DNA from 3 places in the Aeribacillus sp. FSL K6-3256 genome. Region 2 is predicted to be linked to each of the others. Evidence: riboswitches for the same ligand, from Rfam matches in the RefSeq annotation. Region 2 holds a riboswitch; each other region holds the start of a gene.

Region 1 (10,127 bases), 1.6 Mb from region 2:
TTCCGCTTCAAGAAGGCTGGTCGGTTTTTTGCCGTCAAAGCCGATCGCACCGTACGCAAAATCATGGACAACGGTAATTCGATGCTTCTTTGCAAACGTAACCGTTTCCTCAAAAAACTTAAGATCGGCCGTTGCTCCTGTCGGATTGTTCGGGTAGTTTAAATACATCAATTTTGCCGCTTCTTTATCCTCCAACGGAATGGCGTTGTAATCAGGTAAAAACCGATTTTCTGCCAACAGCGGGAACGTTTTAAATTGAGCCCCGGCTAAAACAACGCCTGATAAATAGTCTGGATAACCCGGGTCGGGCAATAGCATTAGATCTCCTTCATTTAATAGGCACATCGGCAATTCAACAAGTCCAGTTTTCGTACCGAATAAAATCGCCACTTCTTTTTCTGGATCTATATCGACTCCGTATTGTTTCTTATAATATTCACTAGCCGCATGTTTTAACTCGATCAGACCTGAAAATGGTGAATATTTATGTGTTTTCGGGTCTTCTGCTGCGGTTTGCAGCGCTTTGACGATATGCGGGGGAGTCGGCTGGTCAGGATTTCCTTGTCCTAAATTAATAATATCTCTTCCTTCGGCTACAGCGTTATTCACTTTTTTCACAAGGGCAGAGAAAAATTGTGTTGGAAGCTTTTTTAAACGTTCTGAAATCTCCACTCTAATCCACCTTTTTTTATAAAAATAGTTGAAATTATCATAAAAATTCTATAGTCTTTATATAAAAATGTCTAGGGGCTGAAAATCATGAAAGTTGCTTGTATACAAATGAATATCATTTTAGGCGAACCGGACCAAAACTATGAAATCGCTCAAAAAAATATAATAGAAGCAGCAAGCCATCAAGCGGATACAATTGTTTTGCCTGAAATGTGGAATACAGGATACGCCCTTGATCAGCTTGATGAGCTTGCAGACAAAAATGGAGAAAAAACAATTGAGCTGCTGACATCCCTTGCTAAAACATATCATGTCAATATTGTCGGCGGTTCAGTTGCAACGGAAAAAAACGGACAATTTTTTAATACCATGTACGTTGTCAACCGATTCGGAAATATCACCGCTGAATACGACAAAGCTCATCTGTTTAAATTGATGGATGAGCATAAATTTATGAGTGCCGGCCAAAAAGTAAATATATTTGAGCTGGACGGCATCACTTGCGGTGGTGTTATTTGTTATGATTTGCGTTTTCCGGAATGGATTCGCACCCATGCATTAAAAGGTGCAAACATTATGTTCATTCCTGCCGAATGGCCGAAAAAGCGAATTGACCATTGGCAATTGCTTCTCCAAGCACGGGCAGTTGAAAATCAAATGTTTGTTGTAGCAGTAAACCGGGTCGGAGCGGATCAAAATAATGAATTTAATGGACACTCAATGGTCATTGCCCCTTGGGGCGAGCTTCTTGTTCATGATCAAACAGATGAAGGAATTTTTTACGCCCAACTGGATCTTCAAGAAATTGACCGTGTAAGAAAAACCATTCCTATTTTTCAAGACAGACGTCCGGAATTATATTTCGAATAAAATTTTACACCCCTTAAAAGAATGTGAAAGCATTCCCTTTTAAGGGGTTTTTGTATGAAAAGGCAATTAAACGCTTTTCATGTGTTTTAAACTTTTGGTAAAGGGTGGATAGGCAATCCCTTTTTCTGTAATAATTGCCGTAATGAGTTCATGATCGGTCACGTCGAATGCCGGATTATATGTTTGCACATTTTCCGGCGCCATCGGTTTTTCATACCATTTTGTCGTGATCTCCTCTGCTTTTCTCACTTCGATCGGTATATGTTCCCCTGTCGGACAATCTAAATCGATTGTTGAAAGCGGAGCACAAACATAAAACGGGATTCCATAATATTTTGCTAAGATTGCCACTCCGGAAGTTCCAATTTTATTGGCAGCATCTCCGTTTGCGGCAACTCGATCACACCCGACTAAAACCGCTTGTACTTTTCCCTCCTTCATCACAATGGATGCCATGTTGTCACAAATTAACGTTACATCCACACCAGCTTCCTGCAATTCCCATGCAGTTAGACGTGCACCTTGAAGAAGCGGTCTTGTTTCATCTGCAAAAACTTTGAAATGGTAGCCTCTTTCTTGGCCTAAGTAGATGGGAGCTAACGCAGTCCCATACCTCGCCGTCGCAATTGTTCCTGCATTGCAATGGGTCAGAAGACCCCAGCCGGGTTTTAATAATGACAGGGCATACTCCCCGATCGAATAACAGACTTGCTCATCCTCATTACGGATATGTTCTGCCTCTTCCTTCAGTGCGTTTTTAATTTCCTCGATGCTTTTGTCTTTTTCTACTTTCAGTCTATCCTCCATGCGATCTAAAGCCCAAAATAAATTCACTGCAGTCGGCCGCGATGAAGCCAAATACTGTTTGATTTTTTGAAAATCATCCAAAAGCTGTTCATAAGTCGACGCTTTTGATTGCTTCGTGCCTAAATAAACACCGAATGCAGCAGCAATTCCGATCGCAGGCGCTCCTCTAACCTTCAGATGGTAAATGGCCTCCCATATTTCTTCTGGAGTAGAAAGATGCAGAAATACTTTCTCATTCGGCAATAACGTTTGGTCGAGTATGATCACCGTATTGTTTTCATCATCCAGTTGTACGGATTGAATGGCTTTTACTGCTGTCATAAAACTTTTCCCCTTCAATAAATTTGCGGACACTTTGTAATAAAACATTCACAAAGTCGTCGCCTGTACGAATGTTTGCACGTTCAAGAATAAAGGTTTTACCAGCTGTTAAACAAATTTTTTCAGCCAAAGCTCGGGATTCTTTATTTTCAATTGACGTGATGTCTTTTACATGGGCGATCCCAATAATTCTTCTGCATAATTCAAGTCCGGCAGCGGCTGAGGCATCCTCAAGGATGGAATTTAAATACCATTCTTTAAAACTAGGTGCACTTGCAGTTCTTTCTTTTATATTCTCATCCCAAGCATGTAAAAATTTTTTTGTAAACAGCTCTATTACGTCTGAGATTGTTTGTTGAATATATTGCAAGTAGTCTTCCTTTGTTTCTTGATCTTCAATTGTAAAGCTTGCATTTACATAGGCGAAAATAAGGTTTGCAATCACATTCCCAATATCGAACCCAGCAGGTCCATAAAAAGCAAACTCAGGATCGATTATTTTTGTTGAATCTTCCTTTATAAAAATGGAACCGGTATGAAGGTCGCCGTGGAGGAGGGACTGTGCTTTTGTCATAAAATCAAACTTCAGTTTAGCTGTTTCCAATGCAAGCTTTGAATCATTCCAAATTTCTTCACGGATGAATTCTCGCGTTTCTGGAAATATATCATTTTGCTCACAATCGTAAAAAGGTTCTGTATACACGAGATCTTCTGTTATTTCACATAATTCTGGGTTTGTAAATTTTTGCACCAATGCTTTCTTCTCTTTATGATCGATAACGGCATCTGAAGTAAGCAATAAGGTGTTGACAAGAAACGTTGTAATATGGTCGGCAAACAAAGGAAATTTTTTATGTTTTAAAAGAGCTGTCCTCATAATTTCATGGTCAGATAGATCATCCATCACACAACAATTCATAATCGGATCATACGAATAAACCTTAGGTACAAATCCAGGCGCTAATTCCCCTTGCAGCTTCAATGCTTCGCTTTCAATCCGATTGCGATCTGGTGAAACTTTAAAGGCGTCTGAAATACGCGCAACCGGACCAGCTTGTTTAATAATGACAGACTGGCCGCTATTTTGATCAACGACTCGAAATACATAATTTAAGTTGCCATCGCCAATCTCTCGGCATTCCAATTCTGCGTTTTGTTCAAAAATATCGAGTTTTTTCTGTACATATTCGATGACATCTTGCTCAGTCATCGTAAAATATGTTGTAAAATCCTTCAAAAAAATTCCCTCCTCTATCTTTGTTTGTCATAAAGCGAAAAAAGAGTCTTTCATAATATCCATTCACAATATGGGGACGACATTATTACAAGACCACTTCGTCACCTGCTTGTAAAAGCCGATTTCGGCAAATGCTCCAAATGGATTCGGATTTCTAGATCCAAAGCAGCCGCCGCATCCATTAAATAGAGGGGGCTGTCTAATAAGTCGATTTTCCGGCTTATAGACGCCCCTTTAATGTTTTAGAAACGTTGATATATCAATGCTTATGATGTTTCGTTTTCAATGGATTTTGACTTTTGAAGACAGCCCCTTCCTAAAAATATAAATCTGCATCATTTATTCTTGATTTTCCCCATCCCGCCATAATACTTGATAAATTATCTGTGTTTACTTGGTTTTCAAGTGAAACTATATCCTCTTGTAACATAAGACAAGCCTATTTTTGTGGTGCTCTTTTAGCTGCAAGCTTCTTCGCAAAAATGTGTAAACCTATTAAAACCGGGTCAGCAGCCGCTGTGGTATTTTCATAGTTTCTTTGCATTCAGGAACATTGTTCACTGAGCTGGATGAATTGTGTATCCGAAGAGCAGCCAGTTATATGAAAAAGATGATGTTAAGCTTGCAGCTGTGAATGTTTAAAGCCGCTTTTTCATAAATTTTTTGTAAACTTAATTTACTTCTTCTTTTTCGTAAACTGGCACCCAGCCTTCTTCTGTCACAAAGATGCGGATCGCAACAACTTTTCGGTCATCAGCTAATGTGAAATAGTGGCGTCTGCCCTCTGGAACAGAAATAAGGTCTCCCGGATTAAGATGCACTTCAAAAAATTTCCCGTCCTGTCCTTGAATAACAAAAATTCCATGGCCGCTTACAATAAAGCGCACTTCATCATCTGTATGATGATGTTCACGCTGAAAATTTTTCAGCAGCTCTTCAAGGTTTGGCGTATGATCTGCTAAAGAAATGACATCCCAAGCTTTGTAGCCGCGTCTTGCTGAAATATCTTTAATTTCATTTTCAAAAGATTGTAAAATCGTTTGTTTTTCCTCATCATTTAAAAGATATTTCTCTTTTAAATGCTCTGGTAATTTGGCAATATCCCATTGCTCGTAAATAACACCTTGTTGATTTAAAAATGAAATCACTTCCTCTTGATTGCTGATAACTTCGTTTGTTCCTTGAATTTTAATCGTTGTCATGTAAAATACCTCCTTAAAATGTTTAATTATTTAAAGCTCCTGTACTCGCAAGGAGACCGGCTTTTGCTTGAATAAGAGCAAGCTGATACTGAAATAAAAATTCACAAGCTTCTAAAATTTTCTTCGCTTCAAAGCCATCTTTTCCCCATACAGTAATTCCGTGGTTGCGAATAAGAACTGCCCCTTTATCCTCCTTCACGAAATCGCCCAAAGTGCTTGCTAATGTAGGAATATGGGCATAATTATAAATAATCGGAATCTGTAATTCTGCATCTTCCTCCCAGCGGTCAAACGCTTTTATCAGTTCTTGTCCTTGAAATACAATTTTTCCAGCGTCACCATAAAGTTCGGAGATGACATTATTTGCAACCGTATGTACATGCAGGCTGCAGCCGGCTTTGCTTCTTTTATATATTTCGCAATGCAATAGCGTTTCTGCCGAAGGCTTCAGCTGTGTTGCGCCTACAGGATTTCCTTCTCCATCTACAAGCAAAAAATCTTCCTTCGTTTTTTTTCGTTTATCTTTGCCGCTTGCGGTCACAAGAAACTGAAGCGGGGAATCTTGAACTTTTATGGCTAAATTGCCGCTTGTCCCCATAAACCAATCCCTCGCAGCAAGCTCCTCTTTAATCTCCGCAAGCTCATGAACACGAGTTAAAACGACACTCATTTTGCGCCACCTTTTTCTTCTATGAAATTTGTTTTGTTTATTGTCTTCTCTAAAATGTCAATACAGTCGTAAAATGTTTCGAAAGATTGATAAGGAATAGAAAATTCTTGACATTTTTTTGATAAATAATCACGTGCAATAACTGTATCTGCAATCTTCGCGGCTTCTAAATCTGTGACGGAATCCCCGATGATGATGGAATGAGTGTCAGCATTTGCAATTTGCCGAATAATTGTCGGTTTGCAGCACCCACAATTTTGGTTGGGACACTTTTCATCACACGTATAAGGCCAATGAATGGTGATCGTTTCTCCGCTAAAATCCGCTTTATTGCAAAACAGTGCGGTAATAGAATCAAAAGGCTGCAACAGCGGTTTAATAAAAAAATCGATTCCGCCGCTGACAATGTATAAAGGAATGTTCATGTTTTTCGCATAATGAACAAAGTCGCGAAATCCTTCCCTTATTTCTGCAGTTTCTAAAATATAGTGAATGATGTCACCCTTTAAAGAAGATGGAAGAAGTGCAAACATCTTGCCGACTCCTTCCTGAATACTAATCGACTGGGAAAGGACGCCATCCTTCAATTGCTCCCACTCTTTTGGAGCGAAACGCTTCATGATGCTAACGATGTTATCTTTTTTTGTCACCGTTCCATCAAAATCACAAAATATTACTGGCTTCAATTGGACGGTGCCTCCTTCCATCCCCAGAGCCGAATTGCTTCTTGTAATTCTATGTCTTCAGCTGCTTCATTAAGGGGAACACCCCGGGAAACAGCGTCAACTGCCTGACGGAAAGCTTTTCCTCCGCCTTTAGCACCTTGCGGGTGACCGTGAACACCGCCTCCTGCATTAATGACACAATCTTTTCCAAAATCATGAATTAAAATGGGAACAAGACCCGGGTGAATGCCAGCAGATGGAACAGGAAAAACTGGTTTTAAAACTGATTCCTTCACCAATTCTTCTTTCACTTTTAAAACTTTGTCACGCTCCAATGCAACGCTGCCATATGGTGAAGGGAACAACGAAAAATCTGCTCCAGCAATTCTTATCAATTTTCCAAGCAATAAGGAATGAGAGAGCCCATATTTTTCGGATGAAGTAAACGATCCGCTAAACGCCGGATGAGCCATAATTGGGAGGGCGATTTCATCATCTTCCCTTAATGCTTGCAGCACATCGAGGCCATATGTAAAAACATTAAATAGCAAAATATCGGCACCTAATTCTTTTGCTTTTCTTGCCTTATCTTTCAATTCAAATGTTTTTCCCGTCAAATTGACCGCATACAAAGTTCGGTGCCCTTTTTCTTGATACACGTTATCAAGAACTTTTTTGCCTTCCTTTATTCTTGTTTCAAATGATGTGAGCGAATTTTCAAAAAGTATTTCGTCATCCTTTACTAAGTCGACGCCCCCGAGAGCCTGCTCCCGCAATTGGGCAAGAAGGTAATCCATATCACGTCCAATTACACCTTTAAAGATGCTCATCACTAACGGTCTGTCGTAAACGCCAAGTTTTTCTCGTAACCCCTGAATTCCAAATCGAGGACCTGGAAAATACCGAAAGATCTCATCGTCAAACTGCAAATCTAGTAATTTTATTTCTCCATCTAGTGATAATTTTCCAAAAGTTGTCGTTAAGATGGCAGGAATGTCTTTAGAAAAGTTTTCTCCCGGAAAGCGAATGTGAAGCTGTGCAATCGTTTTGCCGGAGGATGGATCCTCGCCTGTTTCTTTTATCTCAACCACTTGTCCTTTATGCTTTTTTAACTGCTCTTGCACTAAAAGAGGAAGGTCAGTCCACGAACCTACCGTTAATCCAAGAGCAATGCCTTCTGCTTTTTTTTCTAAATCTTCTCGTTTCGCAATGATTTGGTATACTGCTGTTACGTGACCCATTTTTTCAATCCTCTTCATTCAGATTTTTTTATATAAATAAAACCTCTTCAATAAGAAGAGGTTTTTTGTCAAAACAACTTCTTATCTTTCAACATCTCTGTTGGGAGAATTAGCACCGTGCTCATCATATGAGTCGGTTGCCGGGCTTCATTGGGCTCATCCCTCCACCTGCTCTTGATAAGAGTTTTATTATTAACTTTATAATTCTTATTCGTTTACTTGGATTATGCCACTATCCTTCCCCTCTGTCAACACTTTTTTACATCATATTCGATTCAAATTCGCTTACATTTTTCTGATGGCATGCTACAATTATTTAATGGTGCAGTTTACAATTTGAGGTATTTTCCGGAACTTGAGGTTGAGCCAAAACAGGAAAGCCTAAAAAAAGAGGACGAAAAAAGAAGGTACAACATCTTTTTAACGTCTTCCGATCGCATCATGCTAGATTACTAGACTTAGAAAAACTGGTTGAATTACGCAATTATAACGTTACTGGTTATCGTGAGACAATTTGTTTCTTGTACCGTTATTGGTTATGTTGCTTTTTGAATGATCCAGAAGAAGCCTTAAAACAAACGCTAACGTTTAATTTACAGTTTAATGAGCCTTTAAGAAGATCCACCAGAAGCGCTGAAAAGGCCTATTATGCACGGAATAACGAAGAAGCAAACCGAATAGCTAGAGAAAAAGGGTATCCTGGCGCTGGATATAATATCAGCAATAAAAAATTAATTGAATGGTTAGATAAGATATAACAGAGGACGAACAACGCCATTTAAGCACGATTATAGATGCGAATGAAAAGCGGAGAAGGAAACAAAAACGCCGGGAAATGGGCGTAAAAAGCCGTGAGGAGTATTTAAAAGAACAGCGCAATAAAACGGATAAGAACTTAGAAAAACTTAGACAAGCAATTGAGTTGAATCCTGATTTCTCGAATTACAAATTAGCTAAATTGCTAGGAATAAGTGAATCGTATGTAAGGAAAGGATGTTATATGTTATTTACTGGAACGGATGATTTAATTAAAAACGAGGATCGATCAATTAAAGAACATGATGTTTTATATTCTAGAATTAAACCTTTATCTTCACAAAAAATGGAAGGGTTAGTGGTGTACTTTCAACCCCATTGATGAAATTAAACCGTTTCTCAACTGAACAATTAATAGAAGTTTCATATAAAGTTAGGGAAATCCACGGTATGGTACACAAATGGATACCAGAGACAGTTATTGATGATACATTTATTAAGCAATATGTTGAATCATTTACTGTTGCCTTTGAACAGGAAATCACTGTACTTCCAAGGACATTTTTACGTGAATTTATATTCGTATTAGACGCTGCAAAAGAGGGGAACGATGTCCATTCTCTTTTAAATTATTAGTCCTAGTACTGTAGAAAGAATTAAACTGGATTTAAGTCAGTATTTTGGACACCAATAAGTGAAATTTAATTTTGATCTCATTGACATCGCTTGTCGCTTGACATGGAGCCTCTGCGGGCGTGGTGTTATGCGAAGGGTGAAAGGGGCAATGAATTCTTTCGCATGGCAAATAAGCCTACCACACCCGCCACTCCATGTAAAGCGGATGCTTGTAAAATTGTGAAGAGCACTACGCTGCCCTTTGATACTGTCTACTGTTTCTTGTGGCGTCATATAGCCCAGGCAGCTATGAATCCGTTTCCGATTGTACCAGCCTTCTAAAAATTCGAATAAGGCTCTTCTGGCAGCTTGAAAGTTCAAATAGTTGATTCTATAGATCTCTTCCTTTTTCAGAATTGCATGGAAAGACTCAATGCAGGCGTTATCGTATGGGCAACCTTTTTTTACTGAAGGAGTGTTTGAACTGCTTCTTTTCCATGTATTCTACAAATTTCTCGCTTGTATACTGGGATCCCAAATCAGAATGCAAGATCAATCCCGGACCTGGACGTTGTGCCTGATAAGCGTTTTCTACTGCCTTTAAAGCCAGTTCAGTCGTCATGTGACGGTCAAAAGCGTAACCAACAATCTTTCTGGAATGTAAATCCATTACGGAAGCCAAGTAGCACCAACCGTCTCTCAAAGTATGAATGTACGTAATATCCGTAACCCATTTCTCGTTGATGGTTGTCGTTGAGAAGTCCTGGTTCAGCAGGTTATCGTGTTCTTCCATCTTGCCCTTATTGGAATGGGGGCGATACTTTTTTCTGATAATGGAATAAATGCCTGCAGCCTTCATCAAATGCTGAACCCGTTTCAGGCTGACTTTGAGCCATTCTTTTTCAAGCATATGGTGGATCTTCGGTTCTCCGTATCTCTGCTTGCTTTCCGTATGGATTTTTCGTATTCTGTCTGTCAGCTCCCGGTTTTCCGTTTTGTTTTTGATTCTGTTTTTTGTTTGGATTGATAGTAGGTACTTCTCGGCACGCCAAGGACCGTACACATGGTTTT
Region 2 (10,127 bases):
ATCGGTTCTATCGTTCCGGACAGAATGATCGGCACTTCTTTCTTGAGCTTTTGAAAAGCTCGTTGAATTCCTAAGTAACCTGCTTTCACATTGAGCATATCTTGGCTTGTCTCAAGGAGAAGTACATCAACGCCCCCCTCTAACAGTCCTTCCGCTTGAACTTGATAAGCTTCTGCCAATTGTTGGAATGTGACGCCGCCTGTAACGGAGAGCGTTTTAGTCGTTGGCCCCATTGATCCTGCCACAAAACGAGGCCAATCCGGTGTTGAATATTTTTCTGCAGCGCGCTTTGCAATCTCCGCTGCTTTTTTATTTATTTCAAAAGCAAGGTGCCCCAAGTTATATTCCTCGAGGACGATGCTTGTACCGCCAAACGTATTTGTCTCGATAATATCAGCACCTGCTTCAAGGTACGCTTCATGAATACGGACAATCGTTTCAGGGGAAGTGATGTTTAAATATTCGTTACATCCTTCATATTCTTCACCGCCAAAATCTTTCGCAGATAATTCTGCAGCTTGAATCATTGTTCCCATGGCTCCGTCTAGTATTAGAATTTTTTTCTCCAGCTGTTCCTTTATGTTATACATGGGAAATCTTCCTTTCTCGTTTTGCCTTTTCTTTTTCATGAATGTATTCCGTCAGCTCGACTGTCATCTCATAATGCAAAAACGGAGTGATTAAGTAAATGCCGTTAAACAGGTCAAATGCTGCGTCAATAAGCGATTTTGCAATGGCAAGTCCTTCTCGTTTTCCCTTTTCTTTATCATTGCCTGCTTTTTGCATCTGTTCGCGAATCGAATCGGACAATTTAATGCCTGGCACTTCGTTATGAATAAATTCAGCATTGCGGCTGCTTATTAACGGCATAATCCCGAGATATATCGGAACATTCAGATGTTTTGTTGCTTCATATACTTCTTCGATCAGCTTCTCCGAGTAGAGCGGCTGCGTAATAAAATAATCGGCTCCGCAGCTGATTTTTTTCTCAAGTCTCTGAACTGCGCGATCAAGATGTCTTACGTTCGGATTGAAGGCGGCGGCTACAGTAAAGTTTGTTTTTTGACCAAGTGATTTTCCGGAGTATGACAAACCTTCATTAAATTGCTTAATTAAGCTGATTAAATCAAATGATGATAAATCATAGACAGAGGTTGCACCCGGAAAATCACCGATTTTGGACGGGTCACCGGTGACCGCTAAAATATCGTGCAGGCCAAGAGTATGCAGCCCCATTAAATGGGATTGAATGCCGATTAAATTTCTGTCACGACATGTTAAATGAACGAGCGGGCGAAGCTGGAAACGGCTTTTCACAATATTTGCGCAAGCAACATTGCTGATTCTTGGTGTAGCAAGGGAATTATCCGCAAGCGTAATTGCATCAATCCCCGCTTTTTTCAACGCTTTTGCTCCTGTTAAAAATTTTTCCAAGCCGAGCGTTTTCGGCGGGTCCAATTCTACAATCACTGAGCGTCTGTTTTTTGCAATATCTGGGAGAGGAGTTTCTTGACTTTCTTTCATAGGTAAAACATGAATTGGAACATTTCGTTCTTTTACTTCTTTCTCTGTGACAGGAGGGAGGTTTGATACAGCTTCAGCCATTGCCCGAATATGTTTCGGCGCGGTTCCGCAGCATCCGCCGAGAAGCCGGACACCTTGTTTTCGGAATTGAAGAGCCGCTTCATAAAAATAGTGTTCATCTGATTCATAAACTAATCTTCCGTTTTCATACCTTGGCAGGCTGCCGTTTGGAAAAGCGGATAAAAAGGCATGTTCAAACAGCGGCACTTCTTCCAGAGATTGCAGCATATGATAAGGGCCTAAACGGCAATTGAGGCCGACAATATCTGCACCAAGTTCTTCAAGCATTTTCAAACCGTCTGCCAATCTTGTTCCATTTTGAAAGACGCCTTGTTCGTGCAAAGAAACATTTGTGATAATGGGCAAATCCGTTTCTTTTCTAGCTATTTGCAAAACGGTTTTCAGTTCTTCCAAGTCGTAATAGGTTTCTAAAATAATGCCATCTACGTTTTCGGATAAAAGGACATGAAGCTGCTCACGAAAATTTTCGGCAATGTCAGATAGCGTGAAGGCGCTTTTTTGAAACGAACGGATGCCGCCGATTGTTCCGATGACATACCCTTTGTTTTCCATTTTTTGTAACGCCCTCTTTGCAAGTTCAACCCCTTTTTGGTTGATGATCTTTATATCATCTTCCAGCCCATATCTGGCAAGCTTTATGCGATTGGCGCCGTATGTATTTGTTTGAATAACAGTTGCGCCTGCGTCTAAATAGGCTGAATGAATCCGTTCTATTTCTTCCGGTTTTGAAACGTTTAGCTCATCAAAGCATCTGTCTATTCCGAATGAGTATAGTAGAGTCCCCATTGCTCCGTCGGCAATTAATATATGATTCTGTAAATCTTGTAAAAGCCCCATAAAAAGTCCTCCAATCAAATGAAATAGGCGCCTGCAAGGAGGCGAACACCTATATAAAAAAGAAAAGCCTTCTAAGAAGAAGACTTTTTCTTGAACATTTTCCCCTTCTTCTTATCTTCCGAGCGCAAATTTACGCATCGCTGGATTTAGCACCTTGGTACCCAAAGTTTTTGGGTAATCCGGTTGCTGAAGGTTCATCGGGCCAGTCCCTCCGCTTCTCTTGATAAGAACGCTTTACCGTATGAAATTTTAAAACAACGGATTAATCCTAATTTAACGAATTTTATCAAAATAATCAATATAAAATTTCAATTTTGTGAACAGGGCAAAGCTAGCGAAAATTAATAAATTGTACGTCGATCGGCAAGTCGGCGCTTTTCACAGCTGCAATCACTTTTTGCAAATCGTCCTTGCTTTTGCCGCTTACCCGGACTTGGTCGTCTTGAATTTGGCTTTTTACTTTTAGCCCGGTATTTTTGATCAGCGCATTGATCTTTTTCCCGTTTTCTTTGTCAATTCCGTTGACAAGTTTGGCTCTTTGTCTGACAGTGCCTCCTGAAGCCTTTTCGATTTTCCCGTACTGAATATTCTTGGTTGCGACACCGCGTTTAATCATTTTGCTTACTAATACATCTTTTAGTTGATTCAGCTTATATTCATCGTCAGAGATTAGCACAAGCTCATCTTTTTCTAGGGATATATCGCTTTTAGATCCTTTGAAATCATATCTGTTTACAATTTCTTTTTTCGCCATTTGAATGGAATTGTTCACTTCGGCAATATCCACTTTTGAGACGATGTCAAATGAATTCTCCTTAGCCAACTTTTTACCTCCAATAACGTTATTTACATTCATTATAGTGAATGTCGTTCAGTTGAACAACTCTTTTAGGGGTTCCTCGCAAATTAAATGAAAAAACCGTTACTTAAAGCAACGGCAAGGAAATTAATATCTGCTTAAATGCAATTAAGCTAAAGATGTCGCTTTAGAACATTTAGGGGAAAGAAAGTCTTGCAAGTTTTTTACTGCTTCGAGCGAATCTTCTCCTTCAGCGCTGATGACTACATGACCTTCTAAAAAGGCGGAAAAACCGAGCATGCTTAAAACGCTTTTCGCATTTAATTGGAGCTTTTTTGTTTGGAATAAAATGTAGCTGTTAAATTTAATCGCTTCATGGACAAGGGAAATGACATATTCCGGCTCCATCTCTTTTGTAAGATACACGGAAATTTCATGTTTCTTCATTGTGCCACCTCTTGTATACTTATTTTACAATATCTTACATTAATAAAGGATAGATTCCCACATGTTTGTCATTTCCTCTTACATATAAAAAATGACCTCCGCTTTCGAATATGGAAACGTTCTGGATTTCTCTGTTTTTTAATGAAATGAATGGTCTAATCAAATTGAAAGTTATTGCCCCACCCATGTTTTATTAGACAAAAATGAAAACAAAAGCTAGAGAAAAGATGCATACTGCAAGATAAGAAAGCGTCTTTTTCTTTCAGAACGTCCGGATAGAAGAGGTGGAAGACTCGCCTTTAGAGATATTTCAAAAAAAGAAAAAGCCCGACAGGCGGGCATTATAAATGATCCGTTTTCTTTGAGTATTGCCGTTTTCCAAGCTCTCGATTTTTTTCCTTCAATAGATTTTTTTCGTGTCGTTTTGCATTGTTGTCTACAGCTTTTTTATCATTATCGCTTGTTTTGGACATTCAGGAAGCTCCTTTCAATACTGTTATATACTTATGATTTCCATGAAGCTTCTTGAATATGTTTATTTAGAAAAAATACAGCAAGGGTGCCGGGGCCAGAGTGTGCACCAATGACAGCACCGATCGTATGGATGATAATTTCTTTTGGATGAAACGTTTCTTCAATTAATTGTTTTAATTCGAGAGCTGCTTCTTCATCATCACCATGGCTGATGGCGATTGTCTGTTCATTCAATCCGTCTCCACGCTCTTCCATCAGCTCAAGAATTCTCCGGTAAAGCTTCTTTTTCCCGCGGATTTTTTCCAGCGGGATCAGCTTTCCTTCTTCGACATGCAAAAGCGGCTTGATATTTAGCAGTCCGCCAACAAACGCAGATGTTTTGCTGATTCTCCCGCCGCGAGCCAAATATTCCAGACGATCAACTGTAAAAATGTGCTCCATATGACTGCAATACTCTTTTACTGCATTTGCCATTTGTTCTAAATCAAGTCCTTGTTTTGCTAATTGAATGGTGTAGCGGACAGCAAGTCCATACCCAAGTGAAGCACATTTCGAATCGATAATTTGCAGTTTCCAATTCGGATATTTTTCAAGCAATTGCTGCTGAACCATAACGGCAGTTTGATATGTACCGGACAATTCGGAAGAAAAGGCAATATACAGCGCCGGCTGATTGTCTTTCGCCAGCTTTTCAAATTGATTGGTGATTGTTTCCGGTGATGCTTGTGATGTTTTAGCAACGTTTCCAGCTCTCATATAGTCGTAAACTTCTTTCGGTTTGATTGTCAATTGATCCTCATAGTCCTTCTCGCCAAGGTGGACACGAAGAGGGATGAAAGAAACGCCTTGATCGTTTAAAAAAGAGACAGGCAGATCACAAGCACTATCGACGATAATGTGAATATTCATTAATCACACCTACTTTTTTTCATTTACATATAGTCTATCTTGATCACAAATAGAAAACAATACAATTTGTGCAAACTGAAAATTTAAAAAAGAAGGACAAAAAATGGACGAAACAAGAGGAGCTCGTTTCGTCCATTTCATATTTATTCCTTGTTCAAAATGTGCCGTACAATCGGCATTCTGGATGGTTTTATGCCTGCTCGATTTTTTCTCGATGCAGATGCTGTACAAAGATTGGTCTGTTCAAATTCGATCTGTTCATTATAATAACAGCCCTTAAAAGGATTCGAAAATGAACGGAAGGGCATTATCCTTCGAAGCTTGCTTCGTTATTGACTCTTGCTTCTGATTCGGCAAACGTCATACGGTATGGAAACTTTTCATCATGTTTTTTGACAGCACCTTTTCCTTGCTCAATGAATCGTTTCGATTTATTCCGTTTGCCCAAGTTTGAATCCCCCTTTTGATCATTGACGAAATGAGTTCGTCAATTATAGGGTATCCCTTTTTAAACATCTAAATCCTTGTCAATTGTTGTGAGGTGTAAAAAGATAATCGAACTTTTGGACTTTTGCAAAGATTAAAGGGACAGCAATTCCTTTAAAAATTTTGCAACTCCGTCTTCTTCATTTGTCAGCGTAATTTCATCAGCAATCTCTTTGAGCGGCTCAATTCCGTTTCCCATTGCAACGCCTAATCCCGCATATTCGATCATTTCCAAATCATTGTCTTCGTCGCCAAAAGCGATAATTTGCTCTCGAGGGATATTGTAAAATTCGGCGATTTTTTGCAATCCGACTGCTTTATTAATGCCTGCTCGGATAATTTCAATAACATGCCACGGGTGAGCCCAGCTTCTGTGGTCTACAACTTCCGCATGAACTTCATTTAAATAATGGCGAATCCGCTTGACATTTTCTTCGTCTGAATGGATTAACATGCTTGTGACATCGCGATTTAAAACAGCTTTTAAGTTGCCGATTTCAATTTTCGGATTTCCTATACTGAAAATATCCAACCATTGTTCATTATGGTAATGAAAATAAACATGATCAAGCACTTCTGCTAAAATGTTATGGACTTGATGCTGTTCGGCGATTTCTACAATTTCTTTTACAACAGATACATCAAGGGTTGTATGATGAAATCCCCAGGATTCATCCAGCGGATGATGGACAAAGGCTCCGTTAAAATTGACAATCGGGGTTTTTAAATTTAATTCTTCGTAATACATTTTGCTCGAGCGGAACGGCCTTCCTGTTGAAATGCATATGATATGCCCTTCTTCTTGTGCTTTTTGCAAAACATTTTTTGTAAAAGGAGAAATCGTTTTGTCATCTTTCAGCAATGTGCCGTCTAAATCCAATGCGATTAAATGTTTTTTGGCCATAATCTCTCCTCATTTTTTGTTTTTATTTAGTGTATCTTTTTTCCATCTTTTTTGTCCACATGTTAAACTAATTTTAGCAAAAAAATAATGAAAGGAGCATCCTAATTGAAGGTCATTGTTGAGCATACGATGGCGGACAATATCCCTGTACTGCATGTATGCAAAGAAGATTTTATAAAAGATGAGCTGCCGCTTGTTGTGTTTATCCATGGATTTACGAGCGCAAAAGAGCATAATTTGCACATTGCCTATCTTTTGGCGGAAAAAGGTTTGCGAGTAGTATTGCCTGATGCGAAATTTCACGGAGAGAGGGATGAGAATCTTTCAGAGGCTGATTTAAATTTAAATTTTTGGAATATTGTTATCAGTTCTGTTAAAGAGCTCGAAAAAATAAAAAATTATTTTTTTGAAAAAGAATTGATTGACGGGAAAAATATAGGGGTAGCGGGAACTTCCATGGGCGGTGTTGCTACACTTGGAGCGCTCACTCAATATCCGTGGATCAAAGCTGCTGTCAGTTTAATGGGCAGCCCAAATTATCAGGAATTTTTCAAATATCTTGTGGACTCCTATCAAAAAGCAGGCTATACCTTTCCGTTGTCTGAAGAAGAAATTCAGCAGCAATTCGATGCGTTGTATGAGTATGATTTATCCGTACATAAAGAAGCGTTATGCAACCGCCCCCTTTTGTTTTGGCACGGGATGAAGGATCAAGTTGTACCATTCGCTCCTACTTATCAATTTTATGAAGAGATAAAGCCGTTGTATGCTGACAATCCGGAACATTTGGCATTTATTGCGGAAAAGGATGCAGGGCATAAGGTGTCTCGAAAAGGGGTGCTAGAAACGGTTGAATGGTTTGTACGGCATTTGAGGTAGAAAATTTTTAATGTGACATTAACTTCGATATAATGTAATTAACGAATATAAGAGGAGTGGATCGAAATGGATGAAGCGCTGAAGGAAAATATAATGGGTGCTCTTGAACAAGTTATTGACCCAGAACTCGGCATTGACATTGTCAATTTAGGATTAATATATGATTTGGAACTGAACGATGAAGGAGTCCTCAAAGTAACTATGACATTGACGGCAATGGGATGCCCCCTTGCTGGAACAATTGTTCAACAAGTAAAAGCTGCGCTTGACGGAATTCCAGAAATCAAAGATGTCGATGTCAACATCGTTTGGAATCCACCTTGGACGAAGGACCGCATGTCCAGATACGCAAAAATTGCCTTGGGTATTCAATAAAAACTTGTGCAGACTGGCGGAAAAGGCCAGTCTTTTTTATTATGCAAATGTTTTATCAATTTGGCTGCAAGTATCATTATGTTTTTATTTTCGTCTTTATCGCTTCTTTTGTTTATCTCTCACCATAATGGAGCTTTTATCCCGAAACATAATTTGCATTTTTTCTTCAGCATGGCATATCCGGATAATTTGCAAGGGATTCCCTGCTCTCTACTACATTAAGAATCCTTGTTTTTGAACAGAAAAATTATAAATATACAATTGATTTTATTTTTATACAGTATTATAATGGTAACTAATTTAACGGAATGAATTGAAGGTGATTGAGGTTGAATATAGGAATTATCGGGGCAACAGGATATGGCGGTGTGGAACTTTATCGAATTTTAGCCAATCATCGGTATGTCGAAAACATTCATTTATATACATCTTCAGCAGAAAAAAAGAGCTATATTGACGAATATCCGCATTTATCCCATATAAAAGAAAATGAACTAAAACCGCTAGAGCCGGATCAAATAAAAGAAGAAAATGATGTTGTTTTTCTTGCGACGCCGTCGGGGATATCGGCTTCACTGACGCCGGAATTGCTTGACGATCAATTGAAAATCATCGACTTATCAGGCGATTTAAGGTTAAAAAACAGTGATGATTATGAAAAATGGTATAAAAAAGCACCAGCGCCTGAAATGCTTTTGCAGGAAGCGGTATACGGCTTGACAGAGCTGTATCGTGAGGATATTAAGAACGCTAAAATTTTGGCGAATCCTGGATGCTATCCAACTGCAACCTTGCTTGGCCTAGCACCGCTTGTGCGGGAAAAAATCGTCAAAGAGAACTCGATCATTGTTGATGCAAAATCGGGTGTTTCAGGTGCAGGTCGAAACGCGTCGCTTGCTACAAGCTTTGTTGAAATACAAGATAATTTCAAAATTTATAAAGTACATCAGCATCAGCATATACCGGAAATTGAACAGGAGCTTCATAAGTGGGACGAGAAAGTCGGCTTCATTTCGTTCAGCACCCACTTAGTGCCGATGACAAGAGGGATTATGGCGACAATGTATATTGAATTATTAGAAGAATGGAATACTTCAAAATTAGTAGATTTATATGAATCGTTTTATAAACATTCACCATTTGTGAGAGTGCGTACAAACGGAACGTTCCCAAGCACAAAGGAAGTGTACGGCTCGAATTATTGCGATATCGGTCTTGCATTTGATCAAAGAACAAGTCGGTTGACAGTCGTATCTGTCATTGACAATTTGATGAAAGGCGCTGCAGGGCAGGCAGTGCAAAATTTCAACATTATGTCAGGATTCCAAGAAAATGAAGGACTAAACTTTTTGCCAGTATATCCATAACATCAAGGAGGACTTCTAGTGACAACCAAAATAAGAAAAATAGACAACGGTTCAATTACAACACCGAAAGGCTTTTATGCAGGCGGCTATGAAGCGCACATCCGCTACACTCATAAAAAAGACATCGGCATCATTTATAGTGACGTTTCAGCAACAGCTGCAGCCGTTTACACACAAAACGTTGTGCAAGCTGCCCCAATTTTTGTGACAAAAGAGAGCATTGCAAAGGAAAACAAAATTCAAGCGGTGATTGTCAACAGCGGCAACGCCAATGCCTGTACAGGCGAAAAAGGTTTAAGCGATGCATACGCAATGCGGAAATGGACGGCTGAAAAGCTTGGAATTGCAGATCATCTTGTGGCTGTCGCTTCAACAGGAGTAATTGGCGAATATTTAAACATGGAAAAAGTCCAAGAGGGGATCAACAATATTGAATATGAACGTTCATCAGCAGGAGCCAAAAGCTTTGCCGAGGCTATTTTGACAACAGATACGTGTGAAAAGACTGCCTGCTATCAATTTGAAATCGAGGGAAAACAGGTGACCATCGGCGGAGCAGCAAAAGGATCGGGGATGATTCATCCCAACATGGCGACAATGCTCGGGTTTTTGACGACAGATGCGAATATCGATGAAAAATCGCTGCAGCAAGCTTTCCGAGAAGTTATCGATGAAACGTTTAATCAAATAACCGTTGACGGCGATACATCAACAAATGATATGGTGCTTGTTTTAGCAAACGGAAAAGCTGAACACTCAATGCTGACGGAAGAGCATCCAGATTGGCCTGTTTTTAAAGAGGCGTTGAGAAAAGTAAGCGAAGATTTAGCAAAGCAAATTGCCAGAGACGGTGAAGGTGCGACAAAATTGATTGAAGTTTCTGTTAATGGGGCTAAATCAAAGCAGGAAGCGAACATCATGGCCAAGACGATTGTCGGATCCTCCCTCGTCAAAACTGCAATATATGGAAAAGATGCGAACTGGGGAAGAATCTTGTGCGCCGCCGGCTACAGCGGAGCGGAATTCGATCCGAATCAAATGGAAG
Region 3 (10,127 bases), 110 kb from region 2:
TTCGGAATACCTTTTAAATTTTTGTCCGCTTCATGTACAAAATGAGCTAATCGTTCCATCATTTCTGATGTGCTTTCATAAAAACTGCAAAAATTTAAATCGCCCTCCAATTGATCCTCCTCTTGATCAATAAAGTAATCCAATAAAATGTGAAGCCCTTGCACATATGGAAAGTAACCATCTTTAATTTTTTTGGCAATCGCTTCGTTAAAGCTGGGCTGAAATGCATAGGCGACTAAACAAAAAATGCCCAATGTCGATCCAGCGCAGGCAGAAAATTCATACCACCGCATATCCGGGAGGGAAGATTTATATTGTTCGAACCACTGTACTAGCCTTGGCACTCTTTCCTCTTCTATTACATGCTTATGTACTTGCAGTTCACAATAATATTCGCAAAGCTCCATCAAATAGCCAGCTATAACCGGATAGTTCTCCAATTGGCTCAGCATTCTTTGGCATGTCATGACAAGCTCTTTTAAATATCCGCCGTCATCTTGGTCCTCACGAAATTGGTAGTAATTTTTTAATTCTGCATGAATCGACAGCGCATCCTTCATTGATTGGTGCAGCATGCGGAAATCTTCCGGATCAAAAGAAGTGCTTCTGTCGCATAAATTATCCAAGTAATCGCTAATCGTTTGATAAGCAACGATAAACTCTATGCATTCCTCTATATGAGAGTTCGACAAAAGCGCTAAAATGCTTCCTCCTTCGCAATGAAATGCCTTCGTATTTATGCTTGCAAGCGCCTGCTTTCTCAATTCAGGATTCGGTATTTCCTCAGCCTTTTTTTTCCACCCATCTAAGTAATAATGGACGGTCGGAAGAATTTCCCTATAAACTCTTGACATAAGGCTGATAGGGTGTTCAGGTATACTCAAAGATCAACTCACCTCTTCATTGTAAAATTCCAGTGTTTATGTTAAATGGCTTTCTGTAAATCTCAACGCATCTTGAAAAACAAGTTCTCTTTCCGGTTCATTAAAAATTTCGTGATATAGTCCTTCCCATTCTTTATAGCTCTTTTCCGTGAGATTCAACTGACTATACCATTTTTGAACTGCTGATTTATCAACAATTTTGTCTTCTCCTCCCTGCATGACGAAAAGAGGGACATCTGGAAACTGCGGAAGCTGCTGAAATACTAGTTCAATGGCATGAAGAAGCTCTCTGTACCAGCGCACAGAAACTTTTCTTACGTAAAGGGAGTCGTTTCTGTTTATGTCTTGAATTTCCTTATTTCTCGTTGCCATCTCAACTGTCAAACCGGAATCAAAGCGTACCCTAGGCGCGAAAATATTTAATCCTTTTGCCAAAAGATCGAGCGCTTTACTCGGTTTTTGCAAAATTCCTAAACATGGCGAAGATAAAATGACCCCGTTTAACGGAATTTTATTTCTCTGCAGCGTACGTATGGCTATTAAACCGCCCATGCTATGCCCCAGCAAAAAAAGCGGCAATTGGAAAGATTGAGCCTCCCTGATCCAACGGTCAACTTCATCAATATATTCATCAAACGATTGGACATGTCCCCGTCTGGAGGATGAATTTCCTTGTCCTGGCAAATCCCCCATGACAACATGGTACCCGTTTGTTTGCCACTTTTTTATCAGCCATTTGTAACGTCCATGATGTTCTCCAGCTCCATGAATGATGACAATCGCAGCTTTAGGAGTAGAACTTACCCATTTCCACATAATTAACTCCTTTCCGAACATGACGGAAAATTTGTTATAATATGAAAAAAAGAAAAGGATGGTTCCCATGGTTATTTATCCATATAAAGACAAAAAACCTATAATTAGCGATTCGGCTTATATAGCTGATTTTGTCACAATCACCGGCGATGTTCAAATAGGAGATGAATCAAGCATTTGGTTTCAGACGGTTATTCGCGGTGACGTCGCCCCAACTATTATTGGAAATCGGGTCAATATTCAAGACCAATGCTGTCTGCACCAGAGCCCAAATAAACCGTTAATTATTGAAGATGATGTAACCGTCGGCCATCAAGTTCTGCTCCATAGTGCGATTGTGCGGAAAGGAGCTCTAATTGGAATGGGTTCGATTATTCTGGATGGAGCAGAAATCGGAAAAGGCGCTTTTATCGGTGCAGGCAGTCTTGTCCCGCCAGGCAAAAAGATACCTGAGAAAACTTTAGCATTCGGAAGACCCGCCAAAGTGATTAGAGAATTAACAGAAGAAGATCTTCAAGATATGGAACGCATCCGTCGCGAGTATATCGAAAAAGCTCAATATTATAAAAATATTGCTCGTATGAACAACATATAAATTGCTTATAAAAACATTTTAAAACTTTCTCTTTCAAATGTCATTCTTTACCGGGCAGCTTCATGTATTTTTAAAATTTTGTAAAATTTTTATTAGATTTGTTGAAGTTTACATAAATATGAGAGAAAATTTTTTATAAGAATTTTTGCTTTTTGAAAAGAGGAACTTTAACATGGGCAGACTGCTGAATCAGCTTTACCAATTTGAGTGCAAGTTGTTCAAACTGATTAATTCGCATTTTGAACGAAAAGGACTGAATGTTTATTTTCGGTATGTTACTCATTTAGGAGGGGCTGTTTTTTCAATTGCAACATGTTTAATGCTGATGTTATTTTTTAATGAACCTGTAAAAACTGTTGCCTTGGCAAGTTCAGCTGCTCTTTTTTTCAGTCATATTCCGGTTTTCATTGTGAAAAGAATTTATCCACGCAGACGGCCTTATCTTACATTATTTGAAACAAAAGTGTTAGAAAATCCGTTAACTGACCATTCATTTCCTTCTGGACATACGACAGCTGTATTTTCAGTGGCTACACCATTTTTGCTCTTTTTTCCAGCCTTAACATGGATTTTGCTTCCTCTCGCATTCAGTGTGGCACTATCAAGAATTTTTCTTGGCCTACACTACCCTTCAGATGTGCTGGCGGGAATAGTTCTAGGAGCTTCAGCAGGCACCATCTGTTTTGTCGCATTCGGACCGTAAAAGCAAAAAGGTGTCTAATGCATGCATCGCATTGGACACCTTTTTTATTTTACAAATATTGATGAGCTTGTTCGCGCAAAGCTTCCGCTTTATCTGTGCGTTCCCATGGCAAATCTAGATCGTTGCGTCCGAAATGACCGTAAGCAGCTGTCTGTTTGTAAATCGGGCGGCGCAAGTCAAGCATTTTTATAATGCCAGCTGGGCGCAAATCAAAGTTATTGCGAATTAATTCAACTAAAACATCTTCGCTTACTTTGCCAGTACCGAACGTATCAACAGAAATAGAGACAGGTTTCGCTACACCAATTGCATAGGCCAGCTGAACCTCGCATTTGTCTGCAAGTCCGGCTGCGACAATATTTTTCGCTACATAACGAGCCGCATAAGCTGCAGATCGGTCTACCTTCGTCGGATCTTTTCCTGAGAAAGCTCCTCCGCCATGGCGCGCATAGCCTCCGTAAGTATCGACAATGATTTTTCGTCCCGTTAATCCTGCATCTCCTTGTGGTCCGCCAATAACGAAACGTCCGGTAGGGTTGATGAAATATTTTGTTTCTTCATCGATCAGTTCTTTTGGCACAACCGGATCAATTACTTTTTCTTTAATATCCTGCTTAATTTGTTCTAAAGTTGCCTCCGGATGGTGTTGAGTCGATATGACAATTGTGTCAATTCTAACCGGCTGTTCATTTTCATCATATTCTACCGTAACTTGCGTCTTTCCGTCCGGACGCAAATAAGGAATTTCTTCGCTTTTTCTAACTTCTGTAAGCCGGCGTGAAAGCTTATGGGCAATGGAAATCGGGAGAGGCATTAATTCCTTCGTTTCATTGCATGCAAAACCGAACATTAACCCTTGATCTCCAGCGCCAATCGCTTCAATTTCTTCATCAGTCATTTGTCCTTCTCGCGCTTCTAAAGCTTTATCCACCCCTGCAGCAATATCGGGTGATTGCTCATCAATTGATGTTAAAACAGCACAAGTTTCAGCATCAAAACCGTATTTAGCTCTCGTATAGCCGATCTCTTTGACCGTTTCTCGCACAATTTTTGGTATATCCACATACGTGCTTGTCGTAATTTCTCCACTGACTAATACAAGTCCGGTGGTGACAGATGTTTCGCAAGCTACACGTGCGTTCGGATCTTTTTCTAAAATGGCATCTAAAATCGCATCTGAAATTTGGTCGCAAATTTTGTCCGGATGCCCTTCCGTTACGGATTCAGATGTAAACAGACGGCGCTTTTTTGTCATTTACTGCTTCCTCCTCAAACTTAAAATGATGTTTATGGAGTGCTACACTCCTTGACATTGACACGGAACTCATTCCCTCACCACTGTTGTAAACATATCAAAATTTCGTACGATAAGAAAAACTTGGCTAAACGAGATTTCTCTTATACATAGAAAAAACCTTCCCTGCCAGAGGAAAGGTTGTTATAAACATCATTGCCTTTCACTCTTATCGTTCAAGGATATAACCTTGCATCAGGTTAGCACCATTGCTCGTCTATGAATATGGAATTCTTTCGCATCATGTTGTATGTCCATAGAATACCGGGATTTTGAAAGCCATATTCTACTGTCTTCTTTCAACGAGCCGGTTGCTGGGCTTCATAGGGCCTGTCCCTCCGCCAACTCGGGATAAGAGTATCCGTTCAAATGTATATCATACAGGAGCAAAAAAGTACTTGTCAACAATAAATAAAGCTTCTCTGTAATTTTCCAAATCATCTGATATCCATTATTTCAGTATCAGCTGATCAATCATGATTCGTATGATGCCCAAAAATGAAGGCAAAATATATAGTAAAAACATTATTTTCAGAAATCGATAAATAGGATGGATTATTTTTGCGAATGTGTTATACTATTTCTATAAAACCATTTCAAATATGCAAAAAAAGGATGGTATGTATATGAATATTGTAGATGTATCAAATGAATTAGCTTCGTTGATCAGCGGACCAAATGCATATCATAATTTACCAGTCGCACGACTTGTAGAAAAAGTTTTAGCTAGGAAAGAAGGTTTTTTAACAAATACAGGTGCAGTTTCGGTTACAACAGGCAAATATACCGGCCGGTCACCAGAAGATAAATTCATCGTTGAAGAAGATTCTGTCAAGCATTTAATTGATTGGGGACCCGTCAACAAGCCAATTTCATCAGAAGTTTTTGAAAAACTGTACTTAAAAGTCATACAATATTTAAAAAATAGAGATGAAATTTATGTTTTTAACGGATTTGCCGGAGCTGACAAAAAATATCGTCTTCCAATTCAAGTGGTCAATGAATTGGCGTGGCAAAATTTATTTGCTCGCCAACTGTTTATCCGTCCGAAAAGCCAAGACGATTTAAAGGAGCATAAAAATCCGTTTACGATTGTTTCCGCTCCTTCCTTTAAAGCAGATCCAGCTGTGGATGGAACGAACTCAGAAGCATTTATCATTATTTCTTTTGAAAAGAGAATAATCCTGATCGGCGGAACTGAATATGCAGGCGAGATGAAAAAGTCTATCTTTTCCGTCATGAACTTCCTGCTTCCAGAAAGAGATATATTTTCAATGCACTGCTCCGCCAATGTCGGTCAAGAAGGCGATGTCGCGCTCTTTTTCGGTTTATCGGGAACAGGCAAAACAACACTTTCCGCCGATCCAAAACGCCGATTAATTGGTGATGATGAACACGGCTGGTCTTCATCTGGTATTTTTAATATTGAAGGCGGCTGTTATGCAAAATGCATCGGTTTGTCTGAAGAAAAAGAACCTCAAATTTATAACGCGATTCGATTCGGTTCCGTTTTGGAAAACGTTGTGGTTGATGAATCGACACGAATTCCTGATTATGACAACTCCTTATTAACAGAAAACACCCGTGCGGCTTATCCAATTGAAGCGATTGACAATATTGCTAAACCGAGCATTGCGGGTCACCCTAACACTATTATTTTTTTAACAGCTGATGCGTTCGGTGTTCTACCGCCAATAAGCAAATTAACGAAAGAACAGGCTATGTATCATTTCTTAAGCGGTTATACGAGCAAGCTTGCTGGAACGGAAAGGGGTATTACTTCCCCTAAAACAACGTTCTCCACATGCTTTGGCGCACCATTTCTTCCGCTTCCAGCTACAAGATACTCTGAAATGCTCGGAAGAAAAATCGAAGAACATGATGTGAAAGTATTTTTAGTCAATACAGGGTGGACCGGCGGAGAATACGGAGTAGGAAAACGAATTAAACTTGCTTATACAAGAGCCATGGTTCAGGCAGCATTGGAAGGCGAACTCGATGAGGTGGAAACTGTAAAAGACCCTATTTTCGGGCTGGCGATTCCTGCTCATGTTCCAGGAGTGCCTGATGAAGTTTTACAGCCTATTAAAACATGGAGTGATAAAAACGCTTATGAACAAAAAGCGTATGAATTAGCAAAAGCATTCAAAGAGAACTTCAAAAAATTCTCGAACGTTCCGAAGGAAATTGAAGAACTTGGCGGTCCAATCATATAAAAAAATTACTTACTTTCGGCTACAGCTTTGAACTGTCCCCTGTCAAGTAGACTGTAGAAATAATAAAAATATACCTAAGCGGCTTTAGCTCTATATTCCATGGGGCTAAAGCCGCTTAATCTTTTTTGATACCTTTCATAATTATAAAAGCGGTTGTACTCATCCATCGCAAGAGCTAATTCTTTAAATGTCTGATACTTATGTAAATAATACTTCTCGCATTTAAAGCGTTCCCCAAAAAGATACCATTGGCCCATTATCAATACATCTGCCTACTCTTGACATACTTTGTGTCATCCCTGCTTGGTCTATCCTACGTTTAAAACCATGAGAGGTATATTGGAACCCACGGTCACTATGAATAAGTGGATGCTCTCCTTTTAAAAGTACGGTGGCTTAATCCAACGTTTTGAATACAAGATGATGATGATTGGAATGTCCTAAAACATCGCTCACAATTGATCCATCATATAGATCAAGAATAGCACTTAAATAGGCTCTCTTTGATGAACCTATTTTAATTCTGTGACATCAGCTACCCATTTTTCACTTGGCTTTTCCGCTGTAAATTCACGATTCAATATATTTTCTGCAACATGTTGAGGGAAAACGTTTTAACCACTTATAGTAAGCAGCTCGTGAAATACCGGCGATTTCACATATAAGATTATGCTTAGTTTTCTTTCTCATGAAGTTCCCGGATTGCGATATACTTGTCTTCAAAACGGATTTGGTTTACTTTCACCTCCTTTCGATTTCCTCTAACTTTTTTAAAAATAGATTCTCCGCACGTAAGCGCTCATTTTCTCTTTCTAACTTTTTCATCTCCAGTTTCATTTTCTCTTCTGGAGATAACTCTGCTTCTTCTTTTTTTCTTCCTCGTTTGTCTTTATCCATTGCCTTAAAGAATATTTAGTAATTTGATACCTTTTACAAAGCTCTTGAATAGTACATTCTCGGTTTTCATATGCAAGTAAAACTTCAAGTTTGAGCTCTGTTGTATATTGCTTATACATAGAAAAACTCCCCCTAAGGTAAAACAGATTTTTTATATTTTAATCTGTCTACCTTAAGGGGAGCATATCACTTTGTCGATAGCCTTTTAATATTTTTATGTGGTTTGGCAAAACAAATCGGCAACGCAGATTTTTAGACGAAAACCCCTTTTTCAACGAACTTTTATGAAAAAGGGGTTACGCGATTTTTTATGATAAGACAAATGGAAGCCGTACTCGAAAAAATTAAGCAAATTCCTCCTTCCACAATCCGTTCAGCAAATGAACGGAAATATGGTGACGGTTAATTGGTTGAGTACAATGAAGTGAGATTATAAGTAAGCACGGTTTTGTTATCAGCCCATTCCAATTTAATAATTTCAGCTGTTCCTGTAGGATCGCTTATCAACGTTTTTCGAACTTCCAAAGGAATATTCATAGGATAAAGGCGATAGCCATCTTTGACAAGCTGAAATACGTTTTCCTCTATCCGCTTTTCCTTCCCTTTTGTAATAATCATCGTATTTAATTCAAGCGGCATGCCCATTTCTCCAATCCCCTTTCATTTGATCGATCATTTTTTAGTATGTATCATATGAAAAATATAATGGTCAATTTTTCATCCATTTTATCATTCGTTCTAAAACCATCCGGTTATGCCGAGGCGGAAAATGATGACTAAAATGTTGGAAATACCAGCTTTCCACTTGCTTTCCCAATTCTTTCAGCCTTCTTTCCAATCGATATGCATGTTCAATTGACACGTTTTCATCTTTTCCCCCATGAATGATTAAAACGGGTGCTTGCATTTTTTCAAGGTAATACAACGGTGTCCGCCATTTATAGCGGTCAGGATATTTCTTCGGTGTCCCTCCAATAACTCTTTTCATCATCCTTCTTAAGTCCTTTCTCTCCTCATAAGTTAAAAACATATCAGACACCCCGCCCCAGCTTACAACAGATCGAACATTTGAGCATATAATCCCAGTAAGCAAGGCCATGACTCCTCCCCTTGAAAAGCCAAAAACGTGAATGCGATCCGGATTCACTTGCGGATGTTTCATCAACAAATAGAATGCATTGACCGCATCAAAACGATCATTCCCCGCAAAATCTTCATTCCCTTCTCCTCCTAAATTTCCTCGATAAAAGGGAGCCATCACGATAAAGCCTTTTGATGCAAATTGTATAATTCTTCCTGCCCGAACCATACCAACATTTTTAATCCCTCCGCGCAAATATAAAAAGCCATCATAAACACCTTCTTGAACAGGCTCTGCTAACAGACCTTTCACTTTTAGTCCTTCAGAAATATATGTCACGATGGAAAGCTTAATCGAAGGGTTCGGTGATGGGAAAATTTGTTTGTCAACTATTTCTCCGTTTCTCAGCATCTTTTCAACCTCCATTTAGGTAGGCAATCACACATTATATTTTTTTTTCATACTTTATCCTAGATAAATATATTTAAACATTTTTCCTTTAATATGAACATCATTAGGGAGGATTTCACATGAAAAAAAGGCTTGCTTCCATCGTATTGGTGATCCTTTTCATCATACCTCTTTCAGCCTGCGGCGGCGGAGTGGAAAAAATTCGGCTGGCGGAAGTCACTCATTCTGTTTTTTACGCACCATTGTACGTAGCCATTGAAAAAGAATTTTTCAAAGAAGAAGGACTGGACGTAGAATTAAAAACTACTTGGGGCGGAGATAAAACAATGACCGCCATTTTATCAAACGGCGCTGATATCAGTCTTGTCGGTTCGGAAACGTCCATTTACGTATATGCCCAAGAAGCAAATGACCCAGTCATTAACTTCGCCCAGCTGACCGAAACGGACGGCACTTTCCTTGTCTCCAGAGCCAAGTTGGATGATTTTCAATGGGAAGATTTAAAAGGAAGCACTTTTTTAGGACAGCGTAAAGGCGGCATGCCGCAAATGGTAGGGGAATTTGTGCTGAAAAAGCATAACATCGATCCGCATCAAGATTTAAACCTTATCCAAAACATCGACTTTGCGAATATTGCAAATGCTTTTGCTTCCGGTACAGGCGAATATGTTCAGCTGTTTGAGCCAACCGCAAGTATTTTTGAAAAAGAAGGAAAAGGTCATATTATCGCATCCTTTGGAAAGGAATCGGGCAAAGTTCCTTATACAACATTTATGGCAAAAGAAAGCTATATTAAGAAAAATGATAAAACGGTGAAAAAATTCACAAAAGCGCTCTACAAAGCGCAAAAATGGGTGGAAGAACATGACGCCGAAACAATTGCCGAAACGGTAGCGCCGCAATTTAAAGATACGCCGATCGATATTTTAATATCTTCCATTGACCGTTATAAAAGCCAAGGATCCTATGCAAAAACCCCGCTGTTAGATGAGGACGAATGGAACAATTTGCAAAAAATTATGGAAGAAGCAGGAGAACTGCCGGAGAAAATTGATTATGAACTATTAGTCAACACGTCCATAGCAAACGAAGTGGCAAAATAATGTTGTTTCAAAAGGAGTAAATTTATCGACAAGGGGGGAGGAGATTGTCATTTTTAACGATCGATCATGTCAGCCATACTTATTTTACAAAAAAATCGGCAACGACTGCTTTGGAGGACATCCATTT

The links. Region 2 has a riboswitch for S-adenosylmethionine ahead of NSQ84_RS05060 (bifunctional homocysteine S-methyltransferase/methylenetetrahydrofolate reductase). Riboswitches for the same ligand answer to the same signal wherever they lie in the genome.
Region 1: another riboswitch for S-adenosylmethionine. It lies ahead of NSQ84_RS15535 (2,3-diketo-5-methylthiopentyl-1-phosphate enolase); the one in region 2 lies ahead of NSQ84_RS05060 (bifunctional homocysteine S-methyltransferase/methylenetetrahydrofolate reductase).
Region 3: another riboswitch for S-adenosylmethionine. It lies ahead of metK (methionine adenosyltransferase); the one in region 2 lies ahead of NSQ84_RS05060 (bifunctional homocysteine S-methyltransferase/methylenetetrahydrofolate reductase).

What each region holds. Positions count from the first base shown of each region.
Region 1 covers NZ_CP150188.1:3,214,559-3,224,685, forward strand. The annotation lists gene NSQ84_RS15500 (pyridoxal phosphate-dependent aminotransferase) at 1-672, opposite strand, end outside; gene NSQ84_RS15505 (carbon-nitrogen family hydrolase) at 760-1,542, shown strand; gene mtnA (S-methyl-5-thioribose-1-phosphate isomerase) at 1,609-2,670, opposite strand; gene mtnK (S-methyl-5-thioribose kinase) at 2,630-3,907, opposite strand; gene NSQ84_RS15520 (cupin domain-containing protein) at 4,579-5,109, opposite strand; gene NSQ84_RS15525 (methylthioribulose 1-phosphate dehydratase) at 5,132-5,779, opposite strand; gene NSQ84_RS15530 (2-hydroxy-3-keto-5-methylthiopentenyl-1-phosphate phosphatase) at 5,776-6,486, opposite strand; gene NSQ84_RS15535 (2,3-diketo-5-methylthiopentyl-1-phosphate enolase) at 6,462-7,685, opposite strand; SAM riboswitch class I at 7,764-7,869, opposite strand; gene NSQ84_RS15540 (hypothetical protein) at 8,234-8,443, shown strand; gene NSQ84_RS15545 (hypothetical protein) at 8,521-8,823, shown strand; gene NSQ84_RS15550 (BREX system ATP-binding domain-containing protein) at 8,823-9,077, shown strand; partial or broken gene NSQ84_RS15555 (IS3 family transposase) at 9,327-10,127, opposite strand, start outside.
Region 2 covers NZ_CP150188.1:1,035,087-1,045,213, forward strand. The annotation lists gene metH (methionine synthase) at 1-590, opposite strand, end outside; gene NSQ84_RS05060 (bifunctional homocysteine S-methyltransferase/methylenetetrahydrofolate reductase) at 583-2,442, opposite strand; SAM riboswitch class I at 2,551-2,672, opposite strand; gene NSQ84_RS05065 (YajQ family cyclic di-GMP-binding protein) at 2,774-3,265, opposite strand; gene NSQ84_RS05070 (HPr family phosphocarrier protein) at 3,410-3,688, opposite strand; gene NSQ84_RS05075 (DUF3941 domain-containing protein) at 4,030-4,161, opposite strand; gene NSQ84_RS05080 (DegV family protein) at 4,193-5,071, opposite strand; gene NSQ84_RS05085 (hypothetical protein) at 5,379-5,519, opposite strand; gene NSQ84_RS05090 (Cof-type HAD-IIB family hydrolase) at 5,652-6,461, opposite strand; gene NSQ84_RS05095 (alpha/beta fold hydrolase) at 6,591-7,340, shown strand; gene NSQ84_RS05100 (metal-sulfur cluster assembly factor) at 7,407-7,715, shown strand; gene argC (N-acetyl-gamma-glutamyl-phosphate reductase) at 8,045-9,082, shown strand; gene argJ (bifunctional ornithine acetyltransferase/N-acetylglutamate synthase) at 9,101-10,127, shown strand, end outside.
Region 3 covers NZ_CP150188.1:929,749-939,875, reverse strand. The annotation lists gene NSQ84_RS04630 (tetraprenyl-beta-curcumene synthase family protein) at 1-884, opposite strand, end outside; gene NSQ84_RS04625 (alpha/beta hydrolase) at 921-1,700, opposite strand; gene NSQ84_RS04620 (gamma carbonic anhydrase family protein) at 1,768-2,295, shown strand; gene NSQ84_RS04615 (phosphatase PAP2 family protein) at 2,468-2,998, shown strand; gene metK (methionine adenosyltransferase) at 3,048-4,253, opposite strand; SAM riboswitch class I at 4,459-4,650, opposite strand; gene pckA (phosphoenolpyruvate carboxykinase (ATP)) at 4,919-6,508, shown strand; partial or broken gene NSQ84_RS04600 (IS3 family transposase) at 6,583-7,396, opposite strand; gene NSQ84_RS04595 (DUF2584 domain-containing protein) at 7,808-8,050, opposite strand; gene NSQ84_RS04590 (prolyl oligopeptidase family serine peptidase) at 8,115-8,897, opposite strand; gene NSQ84_RS04585 (ABC transporter substrate-binding protein) at 9,017-10,000, shown strand; gene NSQ84_RS04580 (ABC transporter ATP-binding protein) at 10,045-10,127, shown strand, end outside.